Regions from separate parts of the Bradyrhizobium sp. DOA1 genome, predicted to be linked through region 1. Evidence: riboswitches for the same ligand, from Rfam matches in the RefSeq annotation. Region 1 holds a riboswitch; each other region holds the start of a gene.

Region 1 (5,764 bases):
AGATTGCAAACGGCGACCTCATCGGCCGAAGTGTTTAGCGTGATCTCGGTGCAAAGATTCGAGGAATGGATCACGCCCATGTGGCGCTGTGGCGAGCGCAGGTTGCAGGGGTCTTTGAAGGTAATCCAGGGATGGCCGGTTTCGAACAACATGGTCAACATGCGACGCCAAACGTCGGTGGCGCGCACCGTTTTAAAGAGGCGCATGCCGCCGGCCTTCGCTCTCGCTTCATAGGCCTCGTAGGCCGTCCTGAATGTCTCGCCGTAGAGGTCATGCAAGTCTGGCGTCTCGTCCGGCGAGAACAGCGTCCACTCGCCGTCGGCATCGACGCGCTGCATGAACAGGTCCGGCACCCAGTTCGCGGTGTTCATGTCGTGGGTGCGGCGGCGGTCGTCGCCGGTGTTCTTGCGAAGATCGAGGAATTCCTCGATGTCGAGGTGCCAAGTCTCAAGGTAAGCGCAGACCGCGCCCTTGCGCTTTCCACCCTGGTTGACGGCGATCGCGGTGTCGTTGGCAACTTTGAGGAACGGGATGATGCCCTGGCTCTCGCCATTGGTGCCCTTGATGTGAGCGCCTAAGCCGCGAACTGGTGTCCAGTCATTGCCGAGGCCACCCGAATATTTGGCGAGCAGCGCATTGTCCTTGATCGATTTGAAAATGCCGTCGAGATTATCGGCGACGGTGGTGAGAAAGCAGGACGACAACTGCGGATGCAGCGTGCCAGAATTGAACAGGGTGGGTGTCGAGGCCATAAAGTCGAAAGATGACAATAGATCGTAGAACTCGATCGCCTTTGCCTCGCGATCGATCTCGCGCAGCGCCAGCCCCATCGCAACGCGCATGAAGAAAGCCTGCGGCAGTTCGATCCGTTTGCCGTGCTGATGCAGGAAGTAGCGGTCGTAAAGCGTCTGAAGTCCGAGGAACTGGAAGTTCAGGTCGCGTTCCGGCTTCAGCGCCGCCGCTATGCTGTGGAGATCGAAGCGGGCGAGTTCGGGATCGAGCAGCTCGGCGGCGATCCCGACTTTCACATAGGTCGGAAAGTATTCAGCATAGCGCGTCGCCATGTCCGCTTGCGAAGCCGACGTCGCAACGCCATGAACGCGCGAGAGTACCTCGCCGCGGAGCTTGTCGAGCAGCAAACGGGCGCTGACGTAAGCATAGTTTGGCTCGTGCTCGACCAGCGTGCGTGCTGCCATGATCAAAGCCTGCGCTAGCTCGTCCTGGCAGATGCCGTCGTAGAGATTGCGGGTGGTCTCTGCCAGCACCGGCTTCACAGCGACGCCATCGAGGCCGGCGCAGGCTTCGCCGATGATCAGCGCGAGGCGACTGGTATCCAGCCCGACACGCGAACCATCCGCCAAGGTGACGTGAAGGGTCGATTCGCTGGCGGGCGTCGGCTGCGCGGCTGCCTCCTGGGCTCGCTGACGCGCGCGCTCTTCGCGATACAACACATAGGCGCGTGCGACCTTGTGGTTCTCACTGCGCATCAAGGCGAGTTCGACGCGATCCTGAACATCCTCGATGTGGAAAGTGCGTCCTTCGCTGGCGCGCCGCATCAGCGCGGCGACGACCTCGGCGGTCAATTGCTCAACGCTCTCATGCACGCGGCGCGAGGCGGTTGCCGTGGTGCCTTCGACGGCCAGAAAGGCCTTGGTCATGGCCACCGCAATCTTGGCGGAGTCAAACGGGGTCACCTTGCCGTTGCGGCGAATGATCTGCATGGCCGGCTCGCTGGAGGCACCCGCAAGTGACTGTGGACGGAAGTGGATGATGGGTGCGGATGCGGTGTCCGCGTCATGTAGGTTCAGTGACATCAATCGGCCCCGTGATGCGTGTTGTGTTTGAACGGGGCTGTAGGTAAGGGCGCTGCAAAAACGCCGGCACTGGAGGTGCCGAACAGTGCATGCAAGCGACCGCCGGGACACCCCGCCCGTGGACGTTTTGATCATCACGGCAGGTCTCCTGGCTCGCAGGTCGTTGCACTTCCTGTCTTCCCGGCGCAGTCGCACCAGTGACGTCGTTCGGAAGCAGCTCGCTGCTGACAGTTGCGGGGGCAGCGCCGGAATTCCGCGCGCAAGGCGCAGTTCACCGGCTTCCCTCTTAGCCACTAGATCTTGCAATCAAGTGGACCGTGATGCCGATATGTAGTGACTCTCGGGACGCGCTGTCAACAGCTGATGAACGTACCGGCGCGGATTTGCTTGTGGAGTGCTGAAATCTCAGGGGCTTCTGCTTCTGACATCTCCTGATTCCGATGGGCGTTGTCATCGACACCGAGAGAGCGGCCAGGCTTGCGCAGCCGCGTTAGCGAGTCGGCCACGAATTTGGCTCTCTCCTTTCTAGGACAGTGAAGTTTGGAAGTACTCCGTCCGGTTAGCCTTGCTATTTAGTACCGATGTCGTGTTCCAGACAACGTGTCGCGACTTCGACGAGTTGAGAGCAATGCAGCTTCACAAGACTGTCGTGTTTTTCCGGTGATGACCGGTGAGATGGGTCGAGTCACTTTGTTTGTGCAGCTGGTACGACGCTTGCTTAAGATCGTCAGACGATGTGTTCACGTAGCCTATGCCGAACTTATCCTCGCTCAGAGGCTGCGCTCCTCAACAAGAAGATTAGCATGTCGAATGTTTCCCGCTCGTTTCTCTCACTCTAACCCGTATCCCATCCGCCCTTCCTAGTTCTCGTATCGTCGCTAACGTGCAGGCATGATGGTATCGATCTCTCATCATCCACGTTCGAGATGCTAACGGCAGAAGGGCAGAAGCGTGCGAATAGAAGCTTGCGGAATTCAACGGCGGATCTTCCCTATGCGCAATCCACTCCTGAAGGTCGAATCATGAAACCTGCTCTTGTATTCGATTGGAATGGCACGTTGCTCGACGATGCGCACGTGCTACTACAGACGACGAATACAATACTGGATCGCTTTGGTCGCAGAACTATCGATATGGCTACGTTTCGCGACCACTGCGATGTCCCGCTTTCTATCCTCTATCGCAGTCTGGGAATGTCGGACTCGGAAATTGCCGACATGGATCGAGATGCGGGTGCAATGTTTCACGACACCTACGAACATTTTGCGGGCAAAGCTGATCTGCGCGAAGGCGCTCGTAGAATTCTGGAAATCGCGCGCCAGCAAGACGCTTCGTCCATCATCGTGAGTAACCATATCGCCGAGCCTCTCCGATCGCAATTGCGAAGGCTTGGAATTAATGACTACATTAATGAGGTGATCGCTTTTGAAAGCCGCGCCACGCAGTTCAAGTCAATGACCAAAGGGGAGCGGCTTCGTCGCTATATTCAAGAGAATGACATCAAGCCTTCGGCGACCTTTATCATCGGCGATATGCCAGTCGAAACGAATATTGCTCGCGACCTCGGGCTCATAAGCGTATCCATTACCGGCGGATTTGTCTCCGATTCGCGATTGCAGGCAGCAGAACCGGACTACATCATTCGCAGCCATCACGAGCTGTTGCCGATTCTGCAGGGGCACGGCTTTTTCCGGGATGCATAAGCGATAATCAAAGAACAATACCTGTTGTCCTGTTGGAGCGATGCCGCATGCGCCGTCACTAGGCTGAGAATGCCACGACCGGCGCGTTATAGAGCGTCGCGTTTATTGTAGCGGCTAGGAATGGAATTGAACTATTCTGCCGGTTTTCTCGCGGCAGGGCTGCGCGAGTTCGCGCACTTGGGCCATTCCGGTTGATGACATTCCGCGCCGCCTTTCAGCCGGTTCGCCACGATGACGGTCCGGCACCGAGAGCTACCGCCGCGCCTACCGATCCAAGACGTAGTTCGCTCGTCATTCTCACATTACCCAAACTTACCCAATCTTCGTCTGGAAAGGCCGCTTACGGCTGATAGCGGCGGCTAGCCTTCGCGCCGCTGCGGCCTCTGCAAGAGGAGAGGCACGTGGGTTTGTGGGCCAAAGAGCCCATATCGGAGGGGAACATGCTAAGGACACTCGCCGTTTTGCGCGGCCATTCGGCCAATTTTATCAAGAAAGCCCTTATCTGCTCCATGCTTTTGGCCGGAGCGGCCATCACCCAAGCTAATGCGGACGACATCAACTGGCGCCAATTCGAAGGCACATCGATCGTCTGGGCCTACGACATTCATCTCTATGCCGATGCGGTCGCGGCCCAGTTGCCCGAATTCGAGAAACTCTCCGGCATCAAAGTGACGCCCGAGCTTTATCCGGACGACGCCTATTGGAACAAGCTGACCATCCAGCTCAGCACAAAATCGCCGAGCTGGGACGTCGTGGGCACGGGCATTCAACCGGCCTGGGATCTTGCGCCAGGCCAATTGCTCGAGCCACTCGACCGTTATCTAAACGATCCTAAACTCACCGCGGCCGGCTACGACTACAAAGATTTCTTCCCTGCCTTGCGGGATGCCCTGACCTGGAAGGTCAAGGAAGGGCAGATTGAGCCGGGAAGCGGGCAGGTGTGGGCCATCCCACATGGCTTCGAGAACATCCAGCTGTTCTATCGCAAGGACATCCTGGATAAGCACGGCATCAAGGTCCCGACCACGCCGCCGGAAATGTCCGTCGCTTGCGAGAAGCTCAGGGCTGCGGACCCCGCGATCACACCTTTGGGCGTGCGCGGTGTGCGGTTTTGGAGCAGCATCCACACCGCTGTGATCTCGATTGCCAGGTCCTACGGCGTGCATGATTTCATCATCAAGAATGGAAAGCTAGACACAGGCCTAGATGCACCCGAGTCTATCGCGTTTCACAAGGACTATGTGGACATGATCAAGAAATGCGCGGCTTTGTCCTTTGCCAACGACAACTGGTACCAAGTTGTCGATGGCATCAGTTCAGGACGCACCGCGATGGCGATCGATTCTAATATGTTCGGGTTTTGGAATGATGTGGCCGGCAAGCCCGCCTCAGGCAAGATCGCATTCACGCCCCCCTTGCGGGCTCCGAACGGCAAGTACTTCGAATCCAACATCTGGATCTGGTCTCTTGCGATCAACGCTGCTTCTCAAAAGAAGGCGGCAGCCTGGCTGTTCATCCAGTGGGCAACCTCAAAGCAGGTCGAGCTGAACGGTGCTGTCGCTGGCAAGCTCGTCAACTCTCCGCGCGCCTCGACGTGGAGCGACAAGGCTTGGCTTGAATACGCGGCAAAGCCTGAGTTCAATAACTTCGTCGACACGTTCAAGACTGTGCAAGACAGGGCGCAGCTGGCCTTTACAGCCCGCGTCGGCTTTGGCGAGGCGATGAATGCCTGGGCCGTGGCGATGCAGAAAATGGTCAAGGGAGCTGACGTCAAGGCAACGCTATCCGACCTCGCCTCCGAAATCCGTTCGTCAATGTGAGGGTAAAAGGGGCGGCAAATCTAACCGCCGCCCCTTTGCATGTTAGAGATAAAGTGGGATGGACCTTCGAGGAGTCGACGCAATCGTGACGCTGCTGTCTTCGGCCAGTCAACTTACCTCGTCAAAAGATGATCGGGTCAAGAACGCCGCGCCGGCGCGTCTCGACTGGTGGAGTATTGCCGCGATTGCTCCAGCGATCGCAATATTGCTTGGATTTCTTTTCCTGTTCTTCTATGGCGTATTTCAGTCGCTGACTGACCTCAAGTTCGGTCGGCCGCTGGTTCACTTCATTGGCCTCAACAACTACGCAGCGCTCATCAAGACAGATGATTTCTGGAATAGCATCCGAGCCACTTTGGTGTATGCCGGATCGGCGGTCCTTGCAGAGGCCGCGTTCGGTCTTGCACTTGCCAAGCTGTTCGCAACT
Region 2 (5,764 bases), 3.6 Mb from region 1:
TCATTGGCCAAGGGCGGGTGAAACCAGAGCCCATTGGCTTGCAAATGGTATGCCACTAATTCCGCCTTCGCCAGCGCGATTTGGGGTGGGACTCGCGCGTCCTTGCTGACGCTGCCGTGAGCAAACGGCGCATCGTCCCGCGCGCCGGGTCAGGGCTTTTTCCTCTTGGGGATTGTCCGATTGCGCAAGCGGCGCCAGCCGATGACGATGCCGGTGATGGAGAACACCAGCCCGAGCGTGCAGAGGCCGACGATCAGGACGTCGCGCAGAAAGGGGCGTGCCATAAGGGCCGGAACGTCGAACGTGTGCAGCGCGCTGTAGGCCCAGCGATAAGCCCGTCGCGACGCATCCAGCCTTTGCAGCACGCGCCCGTCGGCGCCATCGATGTCGAACCAGAGGCCGCCATCGCAATGCATGCGGTAGACCGGTGCACCCGGCATTGTGGATCGCGCTGGATAGTCGTCATCATCAAGGAGGGCGAACGGCGTGCCGCATCCGGCTGCAAGGCGCCCCGCAAGTGCCTGAACCTCGTACATGCCCAGGAATCCCGCCGGTCCATCACGCGGCGCATCCCCTGCCCCGATCAACGTCTGGCGGCCGAGCGCGATCCGATCGCGCCGATAGACACGGCCGCCAAAGGCGAACCATTCGATCTCGCGCGCCGACGGCGATATTGCTTGCCGATCGAGCGATGCGGCATCGCTCCACGACGGCGCGGCGTCGAACACACCGGCCTCGGTCGGGGTCAATTGCCCGCGTGAGAACAGCCGGCCGTGATCCATCGACAGCCAGCCGCTGAAGATCCAGGATAGGATGAAGATCGTCGCTGCGAGGCCGATCAGGTGATGCAGCGCATGCCAACCGCGGTAAGGCGTGGAGATCTGCCCGTTGCGAAACCTGACCCGCGCGATCCCGAGCACCGTCCCTAGCACGGCCGCGATCAGGGCCAGCAGCGACAAGGTCCAGACCACGCGGTCCCACAGAGACCAATTGCTGCGCAGAACCGTCGGATAGATCCAGTGCAGCACGCTGCCGACGAGATTCCAGCCGCGCTCGCTGCGCGTCGTATCGAGAACGACCTCGCCGGTAAGCGACGAGACGTAGAATTCCGTTCCCGCGGCATCGCCGAGAGCGCCGCGAAACAGGGGCCTGTGGCGATCGAAACCGTTCGGCACGCTCCATTGATCGTAGTCCGATCGCGCGACGATCGCGGCGCGTGCGGCGTCGAGCCCGCGCTGTCGGGCATGAACTTGCGCAATGGTGAGTACGACATCGCCGGATGTCACCGATGCATCCCGGCCGTCGGAAGCATGGACCGCGCGCGAACGGGATGGTCCCGACACGATATAGACCGCACCATCGCTCCGCTGGATCAGCCGAACACGCGTGGCATCCGCGATGCCGCTCGCCGCCACGGCGTCTGCGACAGATATCCTAGTTGCGTTGCCATCGAGGGGCACGAGCCCGGCAAACCGCTCGGCTTCCGTCAGGGACGGAAACGGAACGAAGTGCATCACGATTCCGGTCGCGAACCACATCGCGAACAGCAGGCAGAACGCGATCCCGAGCCAGCGGTGCAACAGGACGATCACGCTCATCATGCGCTCACGGCCTCACCATTTGAATGCCGCCGAGATCTCGTAGGTCCGCGGCGCACCAAGCAGGATCTGATCGGGATAGAACGGATCGCCCCAGATCGCGTAGCGCTTGTCGGTGATGTTGCGCACGCGGAAGGTCAGGCGGGCCTGGTCGACGGCATTGAACACCGTTCTGGGGATGTCGACGAAGGCATAGACGTCGGCGACCGTGTAGGCCTTCATCGTCACGACGTTCGCGTCCGTGTTGTAACGGTCGCCGACGTGGCGGCCGATGATGCCGAGCTCCACCGGCCAGGGCGTGAAAAATCGGTACGACGCGCCGGCATTCGCGACGATGCGCGGTACGTTCGGTGGCGTGTTGCCCGAGAACGAACCGCCGGTGAAATTGTAGTCGGCATAGCGCGCATCGACATAGGCGATGTTGCCCCAGAGACGCAACGGCTCGATCGGCCGCACCGAGGCGGCGAGTTCGACGCCCTTGGATTCCTGCCGGCCCGCGATGTTGAGCTGCATGCCGCCGGCCGCGGCATAGACGTTCTTACGCAGAATGTCGTAGGCGGAGAACGACCACTCTGCCCGGTTGTCCCAGAACAGGTGCTTGACGCCGGTCTCGTAGGTGCGCGCGGTGGTCAGATCGAGCGGCTGAGTGGGCGTGAGCAGGAAGATGTTGTTGGCTGCGACGTCGGCGCCGGTGGCGTACTGGCTGTAGAAGGTCAGGCCGGGAATGGCCTCCCAGGTGTAGCCGATGCGTCCCGTGACCGGGGCCCAGTCCTTCGTGAAGGGAAAGCCCGCCTTCACCAGGCCGTTGACGTCGGTCGAATTGCGATCGAGCCCGATATGCTCGACGCGCAAGCCGCCGATCAGGGCGAAGCTGCGCGTCAGCTTCAGCCGGTCTTCGAAGGACAGCGCCTGATTGTCGATGCGCGCCGTCTGCTGCTGTGTCGTGAGCAGGCCGTAAAAGCCACGGTTGGGATCGACCAGCGAAACAGAATCGCCGGGAAAGTTTGCCGCGCCCGGCCTGACGAAATCGAGGTAGCTCGACGAGAGCGTCGTCACCAGCCGATTGTCGAAGCCTGCAATATTCGCATCCCAGATCAGGTCGGTGATGTTGCCGACCAGACGCTGGCTGTGTGCGACATAGAAGCGCTCGCGATCGACCAGGTTGGTGGTGGAGTTGAATGCCTCGATCTCGTTGTTGAACCAGGTCCGTTCCGCGCCATAGCCATAGGCCTGGCTCTTCAGCGTCAGGTCAGGCGCCAGCTTCAGCTCGAAGCCACCGCGCAGCCAGACCTCCTGCGCCACGTTGCGATTGTCGAGCACGTTGTAGTTGGTGTTGAAGGTGCGGTCGTCGATGGTGACGGGCCCGAGATTGGTTCCGTTGTAGTTCGAGACGTAATTGCCGGAGACGATGCCGCTCGTGGCATGCGAGCCGCTGAACGCGACCGGCACGAGCGGTGCACCCCAATAGGCTTTGGAGCGATCCTCGCGATACTCGATCGCGCCCCATATCTCGAGGCTGTCGGAGACGCGATAGTTGAGCTGGCCGGACGTGCCGAACGTCTTGACGTTGGTGTCGTCGGCAAACCCGTTGAGCGTGGAGCGGCTGATGTCGAAGCGGTAGTCAAGGCCTTGAACATTGGTGCTGCCGCCCGACCCGTAATGGGCGCGGAACGAGTTCAGCGAGTCCCAGGAGAAATTGGCTTCGTTCCGGACAGGTCCGGTGTACGGCTGCTTGGTGACGAAGTTGATGGCGCCGCCCGCGGCGCCCTCGCCCGACATCAGCGAGGCCGGGCCCTTCAAAAATTCCACCGCCTCCAGATTGGCGGTGTCGACGATCCGCGAGGTCATGTTCTGTGGGCCGATCTTGATGCCGTTGTAGAGCGTGTTGATCTGGCTGTTGGTGAAGCCGCGCATGGAGAAGGCCGAAGGTTCGGCCGGGTTGTCGCCGGAGGTAACGCCGACCGCGCCTTGCGCCACCTCGGACACGGTGCGATAGCCCTGCTCGCGCATGGTTTCGGCCGAGATCACCTCGACGGTCGCGGGGGTCTGCCGCACCGTAAGGCCGAGCCGCGAGGCGCTTTCAGCCACCGCATTGCTGTTGAGCGGCGTTGGCGCCGCGGCAGTCGGGACGACGGGCTTTGGTGCTGCGGTTGCCGGCCGGCGCGCAGGCGCACGGCGTGCGCTCTGCGCCTCCCGACCGACTGGCCTTGCCTGTTTGCGGGATTGAGCGGGCGACACTTCGACCGGCGGCAGCAGCTCGCGCGCCTGTTGCGCCAGGGCGGTCGGCATATCGACAAGGGCGAGCGACGTAAGGGATGCAGAGGCGAACAGGAACTTGCGGAGTCGTGCACTAGGGATGGAAGACACGTTGGGCCTCGGTATGACGTCAGTGGCACGTCACCGCGAACGAGGTCTCATCCTGGGCTTGTCAGCCGTCCGATGAAGCCGAATGTCTGTACTCCCCGACCGACATCTTCGCGTGTGACCACGGCTGACGGCAGGTCTCCTGGCTCGCGGGTCGTGACCGCTTCGTCGCCTTCCCGGGACCGAGGACCCAGTGGCTTTCCGACGAAGGATTCACCGCTTACAGTTGCGGGGGCAGCCGCGGCATTGGGGACAATCTGCCCCGCACCGCATTCCCTTTTCATTCCCTCTCGGGAAAACCGTCGCGAGCATCTAGGATTGCCGTGGAGACAGAGTCAATGTGCGAGTTGCGGCGCTGTGGCCACACTGACCAACTTCCTTGGAGACGAGCACATGGAAAGTGAGACCTTCCTCTGGCTGATACGGCATGCGCCGGTCGACGGCATCAAGGGGACGATCCATGCGGCCGACGCGCCGGCTGATCTCGGCGATTTCGCGCAGTTGCAGGCCCTACGGCAGCGCCTGCCGAAAGACGCCGCGAGCTATGCCAGCCCGTCGCGGCGCACGGTCGAGACCGCGCAGGCGCTGGGGCTCGTGCCCGAGTTGATGACTGAATTCAGCGAGCAGGATTTTGGCGAATGGACCGGCCGTCGGCATGACGACATCAGCGCAGAGGGCGAGGAGGCCTATACGCGGTTCTGGGGCGATCCGGCGCGCGGGCGGCCGCCGGGTGGCGAGAGTTTTGAGGATCAGGTCGCGCGTGTCCGGCTTGGACTCTCGCGGATCGGCCCGGGCTTCGCGGCGCTCGTCGTGCATTCCGGCACGATCCGCGCGGCGCTGTGCATCGCGCTCGATCTCACGCCCGAAGCCGCGCTCCGCTTCGTGATCGATCCGCTGTCGCTCAGCCGGATCGATCGGCTCGCGAGCGGCTGGCGCATCGTTTCCGTCAATCAGCGTGTCAGCTAGGTCTATCAGGCACATTGGCCTGCGCAAACGTCGCCATGCCGTTGTGGAGGCTGCAGGCGAGGCGCACCAGCGGTAGCGCGATCGCAGCGCCGGAGCCTTCGCCGAGCCTGAGATCGAGGCTGATCAGCGGCTGAACGTTGAGCGCGCGCAGCACCAGCCGATGCCCCTGCTCCGCCGATTGGTGCGACGGCAGCAGGAACGGCCGGCACGACAGATTGAGCCGCACCGCCGCCAGCGCCGCGACCGAGACAATGAAGCCGTCGATCAAAACGGGAATGCGGGCTTGCGCGGCTGCGATGATCGCGCCTGAGATCGCCGCGATCTCGAGACCGCCGACCGCGCGTAAGATTTTTTCGGGCGACGCCCCCGCAGTGCCATGGCGCGCGATCGCGGCGTCGATCACACGCGCCTTGTGCGCGCGGCCGGCGGCATCGATGCCGGTGCCGCTGCCGGCGATTTCCTCGGCACTGATGCCGAGCAGGCTTGCCGCAATCGCCGCCGACGCCGTGGTGTTGCCGATGCCCATCTCGCCGAAGATCAGCAGATCAGGCTGATTGGCGGCTGCGCGCGCGACGGCGCGTTGACCCGCGTCGAATGCGAATGCCAACTCGACAGGCGTGAGTGCAGCTTCGGCACTGAAATCACGCGTGCCAGAGCGCGGCTTGTCCGTAACGACGCCCGTCATCTCCTCTGACGCCAGTGTGCCGGCGTCGACCACCTCCAGGCTGGAGCCGAGCTCGCGCGCCAGGACCGAGATCGCGGCGCCGCCGGAGGCAAAATTCGCCATCATGGCGATGGTCACTTCCTGCGGATAGGCCGAGACGCCCTGCGCGACG
Region 3 (5,764 bases), 3.6 Mb from region 1:
GCCAAAGACAAAGCCGAAATCAGGCGGCCAGGGGCTTGCGCTCAGCCCTCGCTTTGCGCAACAGGGGCGGGACAGGAGGCAGGTGTGGGCTTTGCGGGCGCGATGGTGGTTGCGATGGCGGTGGATGCCCTTCTGGGCTGGCCGGGCGCGCTGTTCGCGCGGATCGGCCATCCCGTGACCTGGCTGGGCCGGCTCATTGCTGCGATCGACACCGCCTGGAATCGAGCATCCGATCCGCCATGGCTTCGCCGCGCCGCGGGTATTGCCGGAGCGCTCGTGGTGATCGCGGTCTCCGTCGCGCTCGGCTGGATGCTTCAGTCATGGCTTCCATGGAGCTGGATCCAGCTCGCGCTCGTCGGCATCCTGGCCTGGCCACTGGTGGCGCAGCGCTCGCTGCATGATCATGTCGCGGCCGTTGCGAGGCCGTTGAGCGCGGGCGACATCGCCGCAGCACGCGAGGCGGTCTCGCGCATCGTCGGGCGCGATCCCGCAACGCTCGATGAAGCCGGCATCGCGCGTGCAACGATCGAGAGCCTCGCCGAGAACGCATCCGACGGCATCGTGGCGCCGGTGTTCTGGGGCGCGCTGTTCGGCCTGCCTGGCATTTTCGGCTACAAGGCGATCAACACGCTGGACTCCATGATCGGCCATCGCAGCGAGCGCTACGAGGCGTTCGGCTGGGCCGCGGCGCGCATCGACGATGTCGCCAATTTCATTCCGGCGCGCCTGACCGGATTCTTGTTCGTGCTGCTGGCGCCGCGGCGATCCGAGGCGCTGTCCTGCATGACGCGCGATGCGCGACGTCATCGCTCGCCCAACGCCGGCTGGCCCGAAGCAGCCATGGCGGGCGCGCTTCGAGTGCGGCTCAGCGGCCCGCGCATCTATCACGGCAGCATCACCAACGAGCCCTGGCTCAACGAAGGCGCGCGCGATCCGCTTGCCGCCGACATCGGCGAGGGGCTGGCGGTGTATCGCCGCGCCATGCTGCTGCTCGCCGGCGTGCTTGCGATCCTGGCCTTCGCGTGAAACAACGGGGCATGCGCGAGCACGGTGGAAATCTCGATCTGGCCCAGCAGCGTTTTGGCGGGCGCGCGGAGGATTGGATTGATCTCTCGACGGGGATCAACCGGCTGCCTTACCCCCTGGGCGAGGTGAGTTCGCGCGCTTGGACTGCGCTGCCGTCGCGCGCCGAGATCGAGACATTGCATCAGGCGGCACGACACGCCTATCGCACGAACGCGCCGGTTGTTGCCATGGGCGGTGCACAGGCCGCCATTCAATCGCTGCCACAACTCGCGCCGCCCGGCCGCGCGCGCATCCTCGCGCCGACCTACAACGAATATGCCGGGGTGCTGTTGGCCGCGGGCTGGGACGTGCAGGAAGCCAGCGAGCCCGACGCACTGGCGGGCGCGGATCTTGCCATCATCGTCAATCCCAATAATCCCGATGGTCGGAGCTCTGCGCCACAAGATTTGCTCGCACTACTGCCGCGCGTCGGCCGTCTCGTCATCGACGAGAGCTTTGCGGACGCACTTCCGCAGCTGTCGCTCGCGCCGCAGGCGGATCGGCCGGGATTGCTGATCTTGCGCTCGTTCGGAAAATTTTACGGACTTGCCGGCTTGCGGCTGGGTTTTGCTATCGGCAACGCAGACGATATCGGCAAGCTCGCGGCGCTGTCGGGTCCATGGCCGGTCTCGGGCGCGGCGATCGCAATCGGCAGCCGCGCCTTGCGTGACGATGCCTGGGCCGAGGCCACGTCAGCGCGACTTGTTCGCGATTGTGGACGTCTCGATGAGATGGCGCGCGGGAAGGGCTGGACGCTCGTTGGTGGTGCGTCGCTATTTCGGCTGTACGAAACGCCCGACGCACTGGTCGCCCAGGAAAAGCTCGCGCGTGGCCAGATCTGGTCCCGCGTCTTCGCGCAGAACCCGCCATGGCTACGCCTCGGGCTTCCCGGCAGCGAAGTTGAATGGACGCGTCTTGCCGAAGTTCTAGCGCGCTAGCGCGAGCAGGCCGTCGACGTCGAGATGCTTCCCGATGTGATCGGCGAGGGCATCGAGCGCGCTCTCGACTCTTGCATGATAAGGCTGGTTTCCTGCGGGAATGTCGAGCTTGGCGAGATACGCCTTGCGGAATTCGTCGGACGTGAACAGGCCGTGCAGATAGCTGCCCTGCACACGGCCATCGCGCGAGATCGCGCCTTCCGGCTCATCATTCAGCTTCGCAAATGGCCGGGCGCGATCGGGCCCGTCGGTGCGGCCGATGTGGATTTCATAGGCTTCGATCGGCTGCTCTGTGGCGGCATGCACGGCTGCAACGCGTGTCAGCGTCTTCTGCGGATTCATCACCGTCTCGACATCCAACAGCCCGAGGCCGGGCGTGTCACCCGCGGGGCCCTCGATCCCGTCAGGATCAGAAACGCTGTGCCCCAGCATCTGATAGCCGCCACAGAGGCCGAGCACGTGGCCACCCCTGCGGTGATGCGCGAGGAGATCGATGTCCCAGCCCTGCGCGCGCAGGAAGGCGAGATCTCCGCGTGTGGATTTGGAGCCGGGGATGATGACGAGGCGGACGTCGCCCGGAATGGCTTCGCCCGGACGCACCATCACGAGATCGACGCCAGCTTCGAGCTTGAGCGGATCGAGATCGTCGAAATTGGCGATCCGCGATAGCGCGAGACAGGCGATCTTGCATTGGCCCGGCTTGCGCGCGTCGCTCAGGCCCAGCGCATCCTCGGCCGGCAGTTCGCCGGCGCGCGCGAACCAGGGCAACACGCCAAGCCCGCGCCAGGCGGTCGTCTGCTCGATCAACTTGTAGCCGTCGTCGAACAGCGTGGGATCGCCGCGGAACCTGTTGATGACGAAGCCCTGGATCATCGCGGCATCGTCGGGGTCGATCACCGTCTTGATGCCGACGAGCTGGGCGATGACGCCGCCGCGGTCGATGTCGCCGACCAGAACGACCGGCACGTCCGCCTTGCGCGCAAAGCCCATATTGGCGATGTCGGCCTTGCGCAAATTCACCTCGGCCGGGCTGCCGGCGCCTTCGACCAGCACGAGATCGGCGCGCGCCTTCAGGCGCTCAAAACTCTCCAGCACCGCGCCCATCAGTGACGGCTTCATCGCGGCGTAGTCGCGTGCGCGAGCGGTCGCGATGCGCTTTCCATGCACGATCACCTGCGCGCCGACATCGGTCTCGGGCTTCAGCAGCACCGGATTCATGTCGGTGTGCGGCTCGACGCCGGCGGCGAGCGCCTGCAGCGCCTGGGCGCGGCCGATCTCGCCGCCATCGACGGTGACGGCCGCGTTGTTCGACATGTTCTGCGGCTTGAACGGGAGCACGCGCAGGCCGCGCCGCGTGAAGGCGCGCGCAAGGCCCGCGACGATGAGCGATTTGCCCACGTCAGAGCCGGCCCCCTGGATCATCAATGCGCGCGCCATTGCGAGATCGTCTCAGAACTCGACGCCGGCCTGCGCCTTGATGCCGGAGCGGAAGGGATGCTTGACCAGCGTCATCTCCGTGACGAGGTCGGCGATCTCGATCAGCTCGTCCTTGGCGTTGCGCCCGGTGAGCACGACATGCGTCATCTCGGGCTTCTGCGTCGTCAGGAACTCGACCACCTCGGCGATGTCGAGGTAGTCGTAGCGCAGCGCGATGTTGATCTCGTCCAGCACGACCATGCGCAGGTTCGCATCGCGGATCAGCTCCTTGGCCTTCTCCCAGCCGGCGCGCGCGGCGGCGATGTCGCGAGCGCGGTCCTGTGTCTCCCAGGTGAAGCCTTCGCCCATCGCATGGAACTGGCAGAGGTCGCCGAAATGGCCGGTGAGCAGCCGACGCTCGCCGGTATCCCATGCGCCCTTGATGAACTGCACCACCGCGCAGGGAAAGCCATGGGCGACGCAGCGGACGATCATGCCGAAGGCCGAGGAGGACTTGCCCTTGCCGGCGCCGGTGTGGACAATGATGAGGCCTTTTTCGCCGCTCTTGGTCGCCATGATCTTGTCGCGGGCGGCCTTCTTCTTCGCCATTTTCTGGGCGTGGCGGGCGTCGGTTTCCTCGCCCGTTTGGGTCTCCGGTTCAGGCGTCATCGGTCCCGGTCCTTCGGCTTGACAAGTGGCGGCCGGCGGCAAATGGTGGGCCGGCGTTGGTTCCTGTCCTATGACAGGCGAAGAGGGAATGCGATAGGGTCCGAATCGGCAAGATTTGGGTCCAAAATGCAGCCGCCCCCGCGACCGTGACCGGAGAGATGCCCGAAGCCACTGACTCCCGAGAGGGAATCGGGAAGGCGGGGATCGAAGGGCAAAGCCCTGCTCCGCAAGCCGGGAGACCTGCCAGCGCGGACGATTTTGGACCGGCGGACGGGGTGTTCCGCGACGGGGAAACGGGCCTTTCGAATGCGGTCCGTGCGCCTCTTCGCCTCCCGCTGTTTATTCTGGAAGAGGCGATGACGGTTACACTTCACGTCTGCATTACCTGTCGCGCCGGCCAGACGCTCGGCGAGGGCGAGACCACGCCCGGCAAGCGCCTGCATGGCGCGATCCTTGACGCCGGCGTGCCCGACGGCGTCCATGTGGTTCCCGTCGAGTGCCTCTCGGCCTGCAGCCAGGGCTGCTCGGTCGCGCTGACCGCGCCTGGCCGTTGGTCCTATGTCTATGGCCGCTTGTCGGATGCAAATGCACGTGACGTGGTCGCCGGCGCTGCGGCCTATGCGGCCGCGCCCGACGGGCTCGTGCCCTGGCGCAGCCGGCCCGAAATCTTCCGCAAGCAATCGCTTGCCCGCATTCCCCCGATTCCCGCCGTGCCGGAGGCCGCCGAATGAACTCGCTCGCAAAAGTCCCGGTGACGGTGGTCACCGGTTTCCTCGGCTCCGGCAAGACGACGCTGATCCAGCATCTGCTCGCCAATCCCGGCGGCAAGAAGCTTGCAGTGCTCGTCAACGAGTTCGGCAGCGAGGGCGTCGATGGCGAGATCCTGAAATCCTGCGCGGACGCGAACTGCCCGGAAGAGAACATCGTCGAACTCGCCAATGGCTGCATCTGCTGCACCGTCGCCGACGATTTCATTCCGACCATGGAGCAGCTTTTGGCGCGGCCCGTGAAGCCCGATCACATCCTGATCGAGACGTCGGGCCTGGCACTGCCGAAGCCGCTTTTGAAGGCGTTCGACTGGCCGGAGATCCGTTCGCGCATCACGGTCGACGGCGTGATCGCGCTGGCCGATGCCGAAGCCGTCGCGGCCGGCCGTTTCGCGCCGGATCCGGCTGCGGTGGAAGCACAGCGCGCGGCGGACGAGAATCTCGATCACGAGACGCCGCTGTCGGAAGTGTTCGAGGACCAGATCGCCTGCGCCGACATCGTGCTGCTGACCAAGGCCGATCTTGCGGGCACGGCGGGAATCGAAGCGGCCAAGGCCGCGATCACCGCCGAGATGCCGCGCCCCGTGCCGATGCTGCCGGTCACTGACGGTGCAATCGATGCGCGCGTCATTCTCGGGCTCGGCGCTGCCGCGGAGAACGATCTCGCGGCGCGTCCATCGTATCATGACGGCGAGGAGGAGCACGAGCATGACGACTTCGCGTCCGTTGTGATCGACCTTCCGGAGGTCTCGGACATTGACGCGCTCGTGGCATCCGTCCAGAAGCTGGCGCGCGAGCAGAATGTGCTGCGCACCAAGGGCTATATCGCGGTTGCGGGCAAGCCTATGCGCCTGTTGCTGCAGGCGGTCGGCGAGCGCGTACGCCACCAGTTCGACAAGCCCTGGGGCG
Region 4 (5,764 bases), 3.6 Mb from region 1:
GCTTCGTCAGTTGCACCTGCCGCGCCACTGCCGCCTCGCGATGAGCGGCGGAGATTTCGGGGCACTGTCGAAAGACCCATTCGGGGAGCATGCTGCCTCGCTTACGTCAGGCGCTTGAGAATGTAGCTGTCCATGATCCAGCCGTGCCGTTCGCGCGCCTCCTGCCGCAGCGCGACGATGCGCGGACCGGCCTCGGCCAGCGCGCCGGACAGGATGATCTGATCCTGCATGCCGAGATAGGCGCCCCACCAGATGTGAAGACCGGCCGGATCGAGCGACTGGAACGCGGTGCCACCGTCGAGCATCACCACCACGGTATCGACGCCTTGCGGCCAGCCGCCTTCGCGCAGGCGGCGCCCGGTCGTCACCAGGAACGGCTCGCCGATGTCGTTGAGCGGCAGCGCATGCGCCGCGCACAACGCCTGGATCGAGGTGATGCCGGGCACGACCCCGACATCAGGCAACGGCTCGAGCCGGCGCGCAATGCGCAGCGAGGAATCATAGAGCGAAGGATCGCCCCAGATCAGCAACGCGACCTTGCCGTCGCCTTCGAGATGATCTGCGATCGTCTGCGACCAGGTCGCAGCGACCGCATCGTGCCAATCATCCACGCCTTTGCGATAATCCGCCTCGCCCGCGTCCCGCACCGGAAGATCGAATTCGGCAATCCGCGTGCGCGCGCTGGTGAGCACGTCCGCGCAGATCGTCCGCCGCAAATCCGCAAGGTCGGATTTCGCCGTCCCCTTGCGCGGGATCAGGACAAGATCGGCCGCGTTGATGGCGGCGATTGCGGCGCGCGTGAGCTGCCCGGGATCGCCGCAACCGATGCCTATCAGGGAGAGCGTGAGCATGACGAGCGCAAAGGGCGGCCGCACCGGCCGCCCCTCGCTGGATCTCTTACGCCGCGTTGTGCAGGCGCGGGGTGACCAAGCCGGGCGCGGTGACGCCACGCACCGACTTCGCCAACGCCAGCACGGCAAGATCAGCCAGCGGCTCGATCACGATGACCAGCGCATAGGAGGCCGCGAAGGTCGCGATGCTGGCGAGGTTGGTCATGGCGAAGCCTGAGCCATAGAGCGCCCAGAACGCCACCCAGGCGACAACACCGGCTTGATAAGTCGTCGACAGCGCCAGCGCCTGACCGTACTTCAGATCGACATAGGCGGTGTTGCGCGGAATGATGCGCGTGGCAATCGCCTGGATCGCGAACAGCGGCACCAGCAGCGTGGTGACGTTCATGCCGTATTGCGGCAGGTCCACCGGCTCGAACAGCATGCCCTGAAGCAGCAGCCCAAAAGCGAGACCGAACGCGGCCGGCGCCGCGCCGAACAGCAGGAACAAGGTCGAGCCCAGGATGAAGTGCACCTCTGACACCCCGACCGGGAAGTGCGGCAGGATCTCGAAGAAGACGAACACGAGGGTCGTCGTGGCCAGTGTCCGCGCGGCGAACGAGCCGATGCCCTGCTCGCGCACGGTTTCGACTGCGAGCTTCAAGGCAACGCCGCCTGCGGCGATGCCGGTTGCGTAACTCAGCACGAGCTTGGCGCCCGTCACCAATCCTGGTTCGATATGCATGGCTCAGATCCTTCCTGCCGTCACACCCGACGGCCTTGGCCTCAAAACATGCACGGCCGGTCTCCTGGCTCGCGGTTCACTGGGGTTCTCCGGCCTTCCCGAGCCTCGCGGCCCAGTGGCTGATCGGAGCCCCTCACCGCTTACAGTCGCGGGGGCGGCTGGGGTTTTGGGCGCCGCAACTGGGTCCGCCCATCCCCATTCCCGATTATGCTCCGGCGCTTTGCGCCGCGTCGAGCACCATGCCTCTCTTGTGTGCCCTTTTCGCAGAGCTGGCGTCAAGGGGCGAAGCGCGACGATCATGACCGATCATCCCCCGCCAGCGCCCCGAACAGGATGACGGCAGCCGTGGAAGCGGCGCCGCCGCGCGCAAGCTGCTCGGCCAGCTCGGCAATCGTGGTGCGCACCAGCCGCTCGTCGGAACGGCCGAGGGATTCCGCGAACAGCGCCGGCGTATTCGCGGCGAGGCCGTGTTCGATCAATCTTGCGGCAAGCGCCGGAAAGGTGCGCCGGCCCATATAGACCACGGTGGTCGCCTCCGGATCGGCCAGCGCCGCCCAATTCAGGTTCGGCGGCAGCTCGCCGGTGACGTCCGCTCCAGTCAAAAACTGGACCCGCCGCGAGGTGTGGCGCCGGGTCAGGGGGATGCCAGCTTGCGCGGCGGCGACGCAGGCGGATGTGACGCCGGGAATGATCTCGTAGCCGATGCCGGCCTCGCGCAGCGTCTCCAGCTCCTCCTCGAGCCGGCCGAAAATGCCGGCATCGCCGGACTTGAGGCGCACGACACGGGCACCGGTCGCGGCATAGTCGACCAGGAGGCGGTTGACGTGGTGCTGCTTGGTCGAGGGCCGCCCTGCCCGCTTCCCCACCGCGACGAGATTGGCGCCCGGCCGGGCAAGATCGAGGATCGCGCCGGAGGCAAGGTCGTCGTAGAGCACGACGTCGGCCTCGCGCAGCCGCGCAGCCCCTTTCATCGTCAGAAGCTCGGGATCGCCGGGGCCGGCGGAGACGAAAGAGACAAAACCGCTCACCGGTCCTCCGCGATCAGATGGAAGAACGTGCCGGTGGCGTGGCCTCGCCGCGAGCCGGTCTCGGCGATGACAGCGCCGGTCGCATCGTGCACGACAGCCAATGGTATGTCGGGCTGCGCGAGGATGGTCGAGTAGTGGAACTCGTGCCCGCGCAGGCGCGCGCCAGCCTGATGTCCCGGCATCGGCGCAGCCAGTTCGGCAAGGCGATAGCCCAGATGCATGCGGCGCTTGGCAAAGCTGGTCTCCAGACCGAGCAGCCCCGTCATCTCGTGGCGGACACCGTCCGCGTCGGTCAAAGCGGCACCCAGCACCATATAGCCCCCGCATTCGCCATGCACCGGCCGCATCTCGGCAAACGATTGCAGGCTGCTGCGAAAGCGTGCATTGGCCGCGATCCTGCCGGCATGAAGCTCGGGATAGCCGCCGGGCAGCCAGCAAACGTCCGCGTTCGCGTCGGGCGCTTCATCGGCCAGCGGCGAGAACGGCACGATCTCGGCGCCGGCCGCGCGCCAGGCTTCCAGCATGTGCGGATAGACGAAGGAGAATGCCGCATCGCGGGCGAGCGCAATGCGCTGCCCCGGCGGCGTGACGTTCAGTCCATTCGCGGCCGGCTGCGGTGACCAACCCGCAGCCGCGCGCAGCACCGCGTCGAGATCGACATGCTCGGCGACGAAGCGTGCGGCTTCGTCGATCAGCTTGCCGATCTCGGCCTGCTCCTCGGCCTGCACGAGGCCAAGATGCCGCTTCGGCAGGCTGATCTCGGCATGGCGCGGCAGCGCACCGAACACGGCGATGCCGGCATCATCAAGCGCACGCCGCACGAGATCCTCGTGACGCGGGCTGGCGACGCGGTTGAGCACGACGCCGGCAAGGCGCACGCCCTTGCGGTAGTCGCGAAGGCCTGCGGCGATCGCCGCCGCGGTTTGCGCTTGTCCTGAGGGGTCGATCACCAGCACCACCGGCCAGCCCAGCATCTCCGCAATGTCAGCGGTGGCGCCGGTGCCGGAGACACCGCGCGCAGCGACACCGTCGAACAGGCCCATCGAGCCCTCGGCGAGCACGATATCGGCGTCCACACCGCGGCTGACGAGATGCGCGATAGCGCCCCGGTCCATCGCCCAGCTGTCGACATTGACGGAGGCGCGTCCCGTGGCGGCGGCATGAAAGGCGGGATCGATATAATCAGGGCCGCTCTTGAAGCACTGCACGTTGAGGCCGCGATTGCGCCAGGCGCGCGCGAGCGCCAGCGTCAGCGTGGTCTTGCCGACGCCTGAGGCCGGCGCGGAGATGACGAGGCCGGCCGCCATCACGTCGCCTCCGGAAAGCGTGGCTCGGCGCCGACCGGCCGATAGCGGCGATCGTAGTCGGCGGCATAGAGGCGGCTCTCGTCGAAATCCGCCGCGCCCAGCGTCTTGCCGACCAGGATCAGAGCGGTGCGCTCCATCTCGCCGCCCACGGCGGCATCGAGCGAGCCGAGCGTCGCGCGGACGATGCGCTGGTCCGGCCAGCTCGCGCGCCAGACGACCGCGACCGGGCAGTCCGCGCCATAATGCGGCGTCAACTCGGCCACGACCTTGTCGAGCAGATGGATCGACAGGTGGATCGCGAGCACGGCGCCGGTGGCGGCGAAGGCCGAGAGCTTTTCGCCCTCGGGCATCGCGCTGGCGCGGCCCGGCGTGCGCGTCAGCACGACCGTCTGGGTAAGGCCAGGCAGCGTCAGCTCGGTCTCCAGCGCCGCGGCAGCGGCGGAGAAGGACGGCACGCCCGGCGTGACCGTGTAGGGAATGCCGAGCGCGCGCAGGCGACGGAGTTGCTCGCCCATCGCCGACCAGATCGAGAGATCGCCGGAATGCAGGCGCGCCACATCCTTGCCCTGCGCATGCGCGGCGGCGATCTCCGCAATGATCTCGTCGAGCGACAGCGGCGCGGTGTTGACGATGCGCGCCCCTCGCGGGCAATGCGCCAGCACGCCCTCCGGCACCAGCGATCCCGCATAGAGGCAGACCGGCGAGGCTGCGATCAGATCGCGGCCGCGCAAGGTCAGGAGATCAGCGGCGCCCGGTCCGGCGCCGATGAAATGCACGGTCATGCGCCGTCTCCTTCGGCGATCGCCGCGGTCGCGGTGCGATCCTGCGAGACCACTCGCGTCGCAATCAGGCGTGCGCGAGGGCCGGCGGCTGCCAGCGCTACGGCTTCGGCCACCGATCCGGTGCCGAAGTTTTCCGCGATGCGCATCGACTGTGTCGGCGTATTTATGCCAGCCAGCGCTTCTGCGGGAATGGCTCTGATCGGCACGCCGCATTCATGCGCAAGCCGCTTCAACGCCTGCGCGTCAGCCTTGTCGCTGACGGTGGCGACCGCAGCAAGGCCATCGGGACCGCCGGCGGCCAGCAACGCGTCGCGCAGCGCGGCCAGCGTCACATCCTGCCTGAATCCGAATCCGGCGACCTTCATCGGACCGCACTCCACTGCACGAGCGGCCGCACCGCCCCCCAGGATCGGTAGCGGCCGAGTGGCGCTGCATACGAAATGTCGACCCGCATCAGGCCGCCGCCGTGGCGCTGATGCAGCTCGCCGAGCAGCGATTCCGTCTCCAGCGTGACTGAATGTGCAACCAGCCGCGCACCCGGCGCGAGTTGCGACCAGACTGTATCGAACATCGCGCGATCGAGACCGCCACCGATGAAGACGGCATCTGGTGCGTCCAGCCCGGCAATAGCTTCCGGCGCCCTTCCCGTGATGACGGTGATCCGGTGCGTTAATCCGAACGCAGCTGCATTGCTGCGGATGTTCGCAACGCGATCCTCGCGCACCTCGATTGCGCTCGCTACCCCACCGCACAGCGCCCACTCCACGGAGACCGAGCCTGAGCCCGCGCCGATATCCCACAGCCGCTCACCGGCACGCGGAGCCAGCGCCGAAAGTGCGAGTGCGCGCACCGGCCGCTTGGTGATCTGGCCGTCATGGACGAAGAGATCGTCCGGCAGACCCGAGCTGCGGGGGATCCCCTGTGTGCCCCTCGCCTCCACCGCGACTGCGACCAGATTTCCAGCGAGATCACCAGCAAAGTCCTTGGCCCGATACTCCCGGACATTTTCACGCGGTCCGCCGAGCTCGGCGAGAGCCCACAATGTCGAGGCGCCCCAGCCACGCCCCGTCAG

The links. Region 1 has a riboswitch for cobalamin ahead of SE91_RS02540 (ribonucleoside-diphosphate reductase subunit alpha). Riboswitches for the same ligand answer to the same signal wherever they lie in the genome.
Region 2: linked by a shared signal. The riboswitch ahead of SE91_RS37160 (TonB-dependent receptor) and the one ahead of SE91_RS02540 (ribonucleoside-diphosphate reductase subunit alpha) in region 1 are both predicted to bind cobalamin.
Region 3: linked by a shared signal. The riboswitch ahead of SE91_RS19585 (DUF1636 family protein) and the one ahead of SE91_RS02540 (ribonucleoside-diphosphate reductase subunit alpha) in region 1 are both predicted to bind cobalamin.
Region 4: linked by a shared signal. The riboswitch ahead of SE91_RS19520 (energy-coupling factor ABC transporter permease) and the one ahead of SE91_RS02540 (ribonucleoside-diphosphate reductase subunit alpha) in region 1 are both predicted to bind cobalamin.

The regions. Positions count from the first base shown of each region.
Region 1 is NZ_JXJM01000001.1:542,940-548,703, forward strand. Features, by position in the region: gene SE91_RS02540 (ribonucleoside-diphosphate reductase subunit alpha) at 1-1,814, opposite strand, end outside; cobalamin riboswitch at 1,936-2,149, opposite strand; gene SE91_RS02545 (HAD family hydrolase) at 2,837-3,517, shown strand; gene SE91_RS02550 (ABC transporter substrate-binding protein) at 3,958-5,337, shown strand; gene SE91_RS02555 (carbohydrate ABC transporter permease) at 5,423-5,764, shown strand, end outside.
Region 2 is NZ_JXJM01000001.1:4,115,066-4,120,829, forward strand. Features, by position in the region: gene SE91_RS19495 (PepSY domain-containing protein) at 150-1,601, opposite strand; gene SE91_RS37160 (TonB-dependent receptor) at 1,614-3,887, opposite strand; cobalamin riboswitch at 4,078-4,281, opposite strand; gene SE91_RS19505 (histidine phosphatase family protein) at 4,356-4,928, shown strand; gene cobT (nicotinate-nucleotide--dimethylbenzimidazole phosphoribosyltransferase) at 4,921-5,764, opposite strand, start outside.
Region 3 is NZ_JXJM01000001.1:4,135,123-4,140,886, reverse strand. Features, by position in the region: gene cbiB (adenosylcobinamide-phosphate synthase CbiB) at 85-1,026, shown strand; gene cobD (threonine-phosphate decarboxylase CobD) at 1,038-2,003, shown strand; gene SE91_RS19595 (cobyric acid synthase) at 1,992-3,440, opposite strand; gene cobO (cob(I)yrinic acid a,c-diamide adenosyltransferase) at 3,453-4,088, opposite strand; cobalamin riboswitch at 4,129-4,350, shown strand; gene SE91_RS19585 (DUF1636 family protein) at 4,445-4,819, shown strand; gene cobW (cobalamin biosynthesis protein CobW) at 4,816-5,764, shown strand, end outside.
Region 4 is NZ_JXJM01000001.1:4,120,948-4,126,711, forward strand. Features, by position in the region: gene cobT (nicotinate-nucleotide--dimethylbenzimidazole phosphoribosyltransferase) at 1-91, opposite strand, end outside; gene cobF (precorrin-6A synthase (deacetylating)) at 102-851, opposite strand; gene SE91_RS19520 (energy-coupling factor ABC transporter permease) at 898-1,575, opposite strand; cobalamin riboswitch at 1,613-1,832, opposite strand; gene cobA (uroporphyrinogen-III C-methyltransferase) at 1,872-2,603, opposite strand; gene SE91_RS19530 (cobyrinic acid a,c-diamide synthase CobB) at 2,600-3,910, opposite strand; gene cobM (precorrin-4 C(11)-methyltransferase) at 3,910-4,692, opposite strand; gene SE91_RS19540 (cobalamin biosynthesis protein) at 4,689-5,057, opposite strand; gene SE91_RS19545 (bifunctional cobalt-precorrin-7 (C(5))-methyltransferase/cobalt-precorrin-6B (C(15))-methyltransferase) at 5,054-5,764, opposite strand, start outside.